2 linked regions of the Azospirillum brasilense genome follow. The protein of the gene in region 2 interacts with the protein of the main gene of each other region in a pairwise test. Links are inferred from orthologs where the notes say so. Each region holds a gene or a part of one and is shown on either strand. Other genes may lie near its edges. The genes, in order: nifS and AMK58_RS15540.

The links.
Region 1: the proteins of AMK58_RS15540 (region 2) and nifS interact in binary tests that used the Escherichia coli proteins (3 or more experiments, as listed by UniProt). The link is inferred for Azospirillum brasilense from one-to-one orthologs.

The regions. Positions count from the first base shown.
Region 1 is NZ_CP012914.1:1,009,556-1,012,705, forward strand. Bases 197-3,030 are described here. They hold nifS (cysteine desulfurase NifS), read right to left. Parts: upstream 2,300-3,030; coding sequence 1,094-2,299; downstream 197-1,093. Other genes in these bases: nifV (homocitrate synthase), read right to left, coding at 197-825; nifU (Fe-S cluster assembly protein NifU), read right to left, coding at 2,303-3,030. In the rest of the region: more of nifV, read right to left, coding at 1-196; more of nifU, read right to left, coding at 3,031-3,150. UniProt on the Escherichia coli protein: Master enzyme that delivers sulfur to a number of partners involved in Fe-S cluster assembly, tRNA modification or cofactor biosynthesis. Catalyzes the removal of elemental sulfur from cysteine to produce alanine.
Region 2 is NZ_CP012915.1:399,482-402,583, reverse strand. What follows is about bases 250-3,035. They hold AMK58_RS15540 (sulfurtransferase TusA family protein), read right to left. Parts: upstream 1,864-3,035; coding sequence 1,636-1,863; downstream 250-1,635. Other genes in these bases: AMK58_RS15530 (DUF423 domain-containing protein), read right to left, coding at 2,513-2,917; AMK58_RS15535 (ArsR/SmtB family transcription factor), read left to right, coding at 2,135-2,494; AMK58_RS15545 (histone deacetylase family protein), read right to left, coding at 538-1,467; AMK58_RS15550 (exodeoxyribonuclease VII small subunit), read right to left, coding at 250-381. Also shown: AMK58_RS15555 (polyprenyl synthetase family protein), read right to left, coding at 1-101; more of AMK58_RS15550, read right to left, coding at 127-249. UniProt on the Escherichia coli protein: Sulfur carrier protein involved in sulfur trafficking in the cell. Part of a sulfur-relay system required for 2-thiolation during synthesis of 2-thiouridine of the modified wobble base 5-methylaminomethyl-2-thiouridine (mnm(5)s(2)U) in tRNA.

The sequences.
Region 1 (3,150 bases), on a different replicon or contig from region 2:
GTTGACCGCCACCGGCCGGTTGGAAGCGCGCTCCACGAGGTCGGAGATCGCCCCCAGCGCGCGGGTGTCCACCCCGCAGTCCTGCCCGTAGAGCACCTTCAGCGACACCACCACCTCCTCCAGCGGGGCGTTGCCGGCGCGCTCGCCCAGCCCGTTGACGGTGGTGTTGACGTGGGTCGCCCCGCCCAGCACGGCGGCCAGCGAGTTGGCGTTGGCGAGGCCGAGGTCGTCGTGGGCGTGGATCTCGATCTCCAGGTCGGTGGCCCGGCGCAGCCGTTCAATGCAGGCGCGCGTCTGGAAGGGATCGAGCACGCCCAGCGTGTCGGCGAAGCGGAAGCGGCGGGCGCCGGCCTCTTGCGCCACGGTCGCGGCGGCGATCAGGAAATCCATGTCGGCGCGCGAGGAGTCCTCGCCGCCCAGGCTGACCTCCAGCCCGTGGTCGCGGGCCGTCTTGACCTTGCGTTCGATCTCGGCGAGAGCCCAGGCGCGGCTGCGCTTCAGCTTCTTGGTAATGTGGATGTCGGAGACGGGCATCGACAGGTTGACGGTGCCGACCCGGCAGTCGAGCGCCGCCTTCAGGTCGGTGTCGTGCATGCGGCACCAGACCATCAGCCGCGCCTTCAGCCCCAGCGCGGCCACGGCGCGGATGCCTTCGCGCTCCTCCGGCCCCATGGCGGGGATGCCGATCTCAAGCTCCGGCACGCCGGCCTCGTCGAGCGCGCGGGCGATGGCGATCTTCTCGTCCAACGTGAAGGCGACCCCCGCCGTCTGCTCCCCGTCGCGCAGCGTCGTGTCGTTGATGATGGTGGAACCGGCCATCGGCATTCGGTCACATCCTCAATCTGAGCGTAATCGGCGGTGGGTCTTGCCCCCACCCTAACCCTCCCCCGCTTCGCAGGGGAGGGGATCAAGGCCCTCTCCTGCGAAGCGGGGGAGGGAGGGGACCCACGCAGTGGGGAGGGTGGGGGCATCGGAGCCAGAAGGTGTGTCGCAGACCGGGCCAGGGAACCGCGTCCCGGCGGGTGTCGTCGGGCGGGTTGCCGGGGCGCGGGCCCGGCCCGGCCTGCGATCTCGGTGTTACGAATAAATATTTCTACGAATAGACTGGGGCGAACTCCTTCGGGGCGCCCGCCTGCGACCAGTAGGGCGACAGCGAGCGCAGCTTCGCGATGATGCCGGGAACCACCGCGATCACCCGGTCGATCTCCTCCTCGGTCGTCTCCCGCGACAGGGAGAAGCGGGTGGCGCCGTGGGCGGCGGTGTAGGGCACGCCCATCGCCCGCATCACGTGGCTCGGCTCCAGCGACCCGGAGGTGCAGGCCGACCCCGACGAGGCGGCGATGTCGGCTTCGTTGAGCAGCAGGAGGATTGCCTCGCCCTCGATGTACTCGAAGGCGACGTTGCAGGTGTTGGGCAGGCGGTTGGCCGGGTTGCCGGTGACGAAGCAGTTGGGAACGGCGGCCAGGATGGCCTGCTCCAGCTTGTCGCGCAGCGCCTTCACCCGCGTGTTCTCGTCGGTCATGTGCATGAGCGCGAGCTGTGCGGCCGCCCCCAGCCCGACGATGCCCGGCGCGTTCTCCGTGCCGGCGCGGCGCGAGCGCTCCTGGTGGCCGCCGCGCAGCATCGGGCGGAAGCGCAGGCCGCGCTTGACATAGAGCGCGCCGATGCCCTTGGGCGCGTGCAGCTTGTGGCCGGACAGCGACAGCATGTCCACCGCGCTGGTGGCGAGCGTCATCGGGATCTTGCCGACCGCCTGCACCGCGTCGGTGTGGAACACCGCCCCCGCCGCCTTGGCGAGCTGGGCCAGCTCCTCGATCGGGAAGATCGTCCCGGTCTCGTTGTTCGCCCACATGATCGAGACGATGGCGACGTCCGGCCCCAGCGCCGCCTTGTAGGCGTCGAGGTCGAGGTTGCCCCGGTTGTCGACGCCGATGCGGTGGACGGTGTAGCCGCGCTTCTTCTCCAGATAGTCGCACAGCGCCAGGACGGCGGGGTGCTCGACCACGCTGGTGACGATGCTCTTCTTCTTCGGATAGGCCTCCAGCGTGGACAGGATGGCGGTGTTGTCGCTCTCCGTGCCGCCGGAGGTGAAGACGATCTCGCTGTCATGGGCGGCGCCGAGCAGCGCCTGCACCTGCTTGCGCGCCCATTCGATCTTGCCGCCCACCGCGGCGCCGAAGCCGTGCATGGAGGAAGGGTTGCCGAACTGCTCGGTGAACAGCGGCAGCATCTCCGCCAGCACGTCCGGATCGACGCGGGTGGTGGCGTTGTTGTCGAGGTAGATTCCCTGTGCGGTCATGGCTCAGGCCCCCACCGGCAGGAGGGAGGCGGGCTTGACGCGGACGAACTCGCCCAGCGCCTCGACCAGCTTGGCCTGCACGCCCATCATGGTGCCGGCGGACTGCGAACAGCCGGAGCAGGCGCCGGTCAGCCGGACGTAGATGTCCTTGCCGTCGATGTCGACCAGCTCCACGTCGCCGCCGTCGCGCTGGATCTGCGGGCGCAGCTCCTCGATGGCGAACATGATCTTCTGCATGCGCTGCACGTTCGTGAGCTTGGCCGGGGCGGCCTCGGCCTTCGGGGCCAGCGGCTTGATGGCGTCCAGCCCGACCGTGCCGGGGGCGTGGGGCTTGGGCGGGGCCAACGCGCCGGTCTTGGCGAGCACGGCCTCCAGCACCTCCTCGATCTTCTCGTGGCAGGTCTGGCAGGAACCGCCGGCCTTGGTGTAGTGGGTGACCTCCTCCAGCGTGGTCAGGCTGTTGACGGTCACCGCGCGTTCGATCATCGCCGCGTCGATGCCGAAGCACTTGCAGACCAACTCGCCTTCCTCGTGGTCGTCGACCCAGTCCTCGCCCTTGAAGTTGGCGATGGCGGCGCGGAGCGCCTCGGCACCCATGACCGAACAGTGCATCTTCTCCGGCGGCAGGCCGCCCAGATACTCGGCGATGTCGCGGTTGGTGACGGCCAGCGCCTCGTCCACCGTCTTGCCGATGATCATCTCCGTCAGCGCCGACGAGGACGCGATGGCCGAGCCGCAGCCGAAGGTCTGGAACTTCGCGTCCTCGATGACCTGGCTGTCGGGGTTGACCTTCATCATCAGCTTCAGGGCGTCGCCGCAGGTGATCGACCCGACCTCGCCCACGGCGTTCG
Region 2 (3,102 bases):
CAGCCGTAGCGCATCGCCTCCAGCACACGCGATTCGGGGAGGTCGGTCGTCGGCAGGAGGTGCAGGATCGCACGCTCCACATCGGCGGCCATGTCGGCCATGGCTGTCTTGAGGTCGGTCTGCACGTCAGTCGATCCGGGCGGGTTCGGTGCCGAGGGTGCCATCGGCGGCAACGGTGATGCGGTCGATCTTGGCCTGGGCCTCCCGCAGCTTCGCCTCGCAATGCCGCTTCAGCGCGGTGCCGCGCTCGTAGGAGGAGATCGCGTCGTCGAGCTTGCCGCGCCCGTCCTCGAGTTGGCGGACGATGCGCTCAAGCTCGGCCAACGCGTCCTCGAAGCTGAGGGCGGCGATGTCGGGGGGAATGTTAGCGAGGTCAGCCATGATCCATCCGGCCAATGATCCATACGATGGGGTGCCCGCGATGGGACCGAGAACCGAAATTATGGCTCAGCCCCCAAATGCGCAAGGCCCGCGGCGGGCGTATCACGCTCCCACCACGGGCCTAGCCGGAAGAATCGGCCGGAAGAATCGGAAAGCTCAGCAATACATCAATTCGCGCACATGCGCCGCGGTGGCCGTGGCCAGGGCGCGCAGGTTGTAGCCGCCCTCCAGAACCGACACGATGCGGGCGCCGCAATGGGTGCGGGCCAGATCGCCCAGCTTGCGGGTGGCCCAGGCGAAGTCGTCATCGGTCAAATGCAGCCCGGCCAGCGGGTCGCGGGAATGAGCGTCGAATCCGGCGGAGATGATCAACAGGTCCGGTTTGAAATGGTCGATGGCCGGCAGAATGATGTGGGTCATCGCGTGCCGGAACTCCGGCGAGCCGGACATGGCGGCGAGCGGCGCGTTGACGCAGTTGCCGTACTCGCCCTTCTCGCCCGCGTCGCCCGTGCCGGGATAGAGCGGCGACTGGTGGGTGGAGCAATAGAGCAGGTCCGGGTCCCGCTGGAAAATGTCCTGCGTGCCGTTGCCGTGGTGCACGTCGAAATCCATCACCGCAACCCGCTGCAGCCCATGCGCCGCCCGCGCGTGGTAGGCGCCGACCGCGGCGTTGTTGAACAGGCAGAAGCCCATAGCCTTGTCATGCTCGGCATGGTGCCCCGGCGGGCGCACGGCGCAGAAGGCGTTGCGCGAATGGCCCGATGCCACCGCGTCCACCGCCGCGACCACCGCCCCGGCGGCGCGCAGCGCGGCTTCGCCGGAGCCGGGGGACATCACCGTGTCGGCGTCGATGCCCGCGTGCTCCTGCTCCGGCACCAGGGCCAGGATGCGCTCGACATGCTCCCGCGGGTGCGCGCGGGACAGCTGCTCGAAAGTGGCGAGCGGCGCCTCCTGCCGTTCGAGCATGTAGAATTCTTCGGTTTCAAGTGCCGCCAGCACCGCACGAAGCCGGTCGGCGCATTCCGGATGGCCCAGCCCTGTGTCGTGGTCCAGGCAGGCGGCGTGGGTGAACAGGGTGGTGAACATGCTTTTCTGTCTTTTTCGTTCGTGTTCGAGGCATTTCCCTGCACCCATTCTTCCCGGATCGCTAATGAAAGTACAGGATGATTGCGGGGCTTATCGTCACATCCCCCAACCGCCGTCCCCACCCCCTTTGCGCGGGGGACGCGCAAGACGCCCCGTTTCGCGGCGCTGTCAGGCGTTGCGTTCGATCACGAAACGGAAGACGCCCCCCTCCTCCACGCTGGAGGCCAGCCGGTTGCCGGTGGCTTCGCAGAAGGCGGCGAAATCCTTGGGCGCGCTGGGGTCGGTCGCCTCGACGGTCAGCGTCGATCCGGGCGGCACCGTCTTCAGCGCCTTGCGCGCGCGCAGCACCGGCAGCGGGCATTGCAGCCCCTTGGCGTCGAGCGTCTGGTCGGCCATCGTTCCTTGCACTCCTTCGGGCACCGCCACGACAATTCCAGGCCGGGAGTCTAGAACGGCGGGGCGCGCGCCTCAACCCGTTGAACCGTGATTTCACCAGTTGGGGTTTCGCGGAACGGGGAACATTCTTTCGACTACGGGACATCCACGGGTAGACAGCGCGGTACACTCTTCCATATGATTGAACACGAACGATAAACGGCGGTGCTGCGGCGCAAAGGTTGGGCGCAACGGTTCGCTGTTGCTTGGCGCCGATGGAAACGGTCGTTTTATGAACATTGCCGATCTGCAGAGCAACGCACGGCGGGCCAGCACGCTGCTCAAGGCCATGAGCAACGAACGCCGCCTGCTCATCCTGTGCTACTTGACCGAGGGCGAGAAGTCGGTCGGCGAGCTGGAGGAACTGGTCGATCTCAGCCAGTCGGCCCTGTCCCAGCATCTGGCCCGCCTGCGCCGCGACAAGCTGGTGCGGACGCGCCGCGCCGCCCAGAACATTTATTACTCGCTGAACGGACACGAGGCGCAGACCATCATGGCGACGCTCCATGAGCTGTTCTGTGCGCCCATCGCCCGCAAGAAGGACGAGGAGTCCCCCACCTCCGCCGAAGAGCCCAGCAGCGCTTCGGCCTGAACGCGGTTCCTTCTCGGCTCAAGCCTTTCCGAAGAAGCGCCGCCCGAACAGAAGAACGGCCAGGGCCAGAACCAGCCAGCCCAGGATGAAGGCGCTGCCCCCGGTCGGGGCCGTCATGGCGAAGGAAAGCGGACCGCTGATCGCCGTGGCGTAAAGCGTCCCGCTGAAAAGCAGAATTCCGGCCACGAACAGCCACCCCGACAAGCGCAACGCCAAGCGCGCCGGGCCATCGGCGGTGCGCAGCAGAGCGACCAGGGCGACCAGGGCCAGGGCGTGCCACATCTGGTATTGCCCGGCCAGCCGGAACAGCTCCTGCCCCCGCGGATCACCGGTGAGCCCGTGGCTGGCGTAGGCTCCCGCCCCCACCGCGACGGCACCGTTCAGGGCCGCGAAGGCCACCCAGAGCCGATCAAGCAATCCCATATGTCCTCTCCACGCTGGCGTTCCCGCATTCCGCCTTTTGCGGGCGGCAGAAAAAGTTCGATCTCGTAACCAACTGGCCCACCCTTTGCTTAGCATGGGCAGGCCGGCCATCTTACCCCTCGGGAAACCGGGAGTCTGCGGCGGTTCGGCGCAAACTGATTTGCAAAATGCCAAAGGCTCGTGGT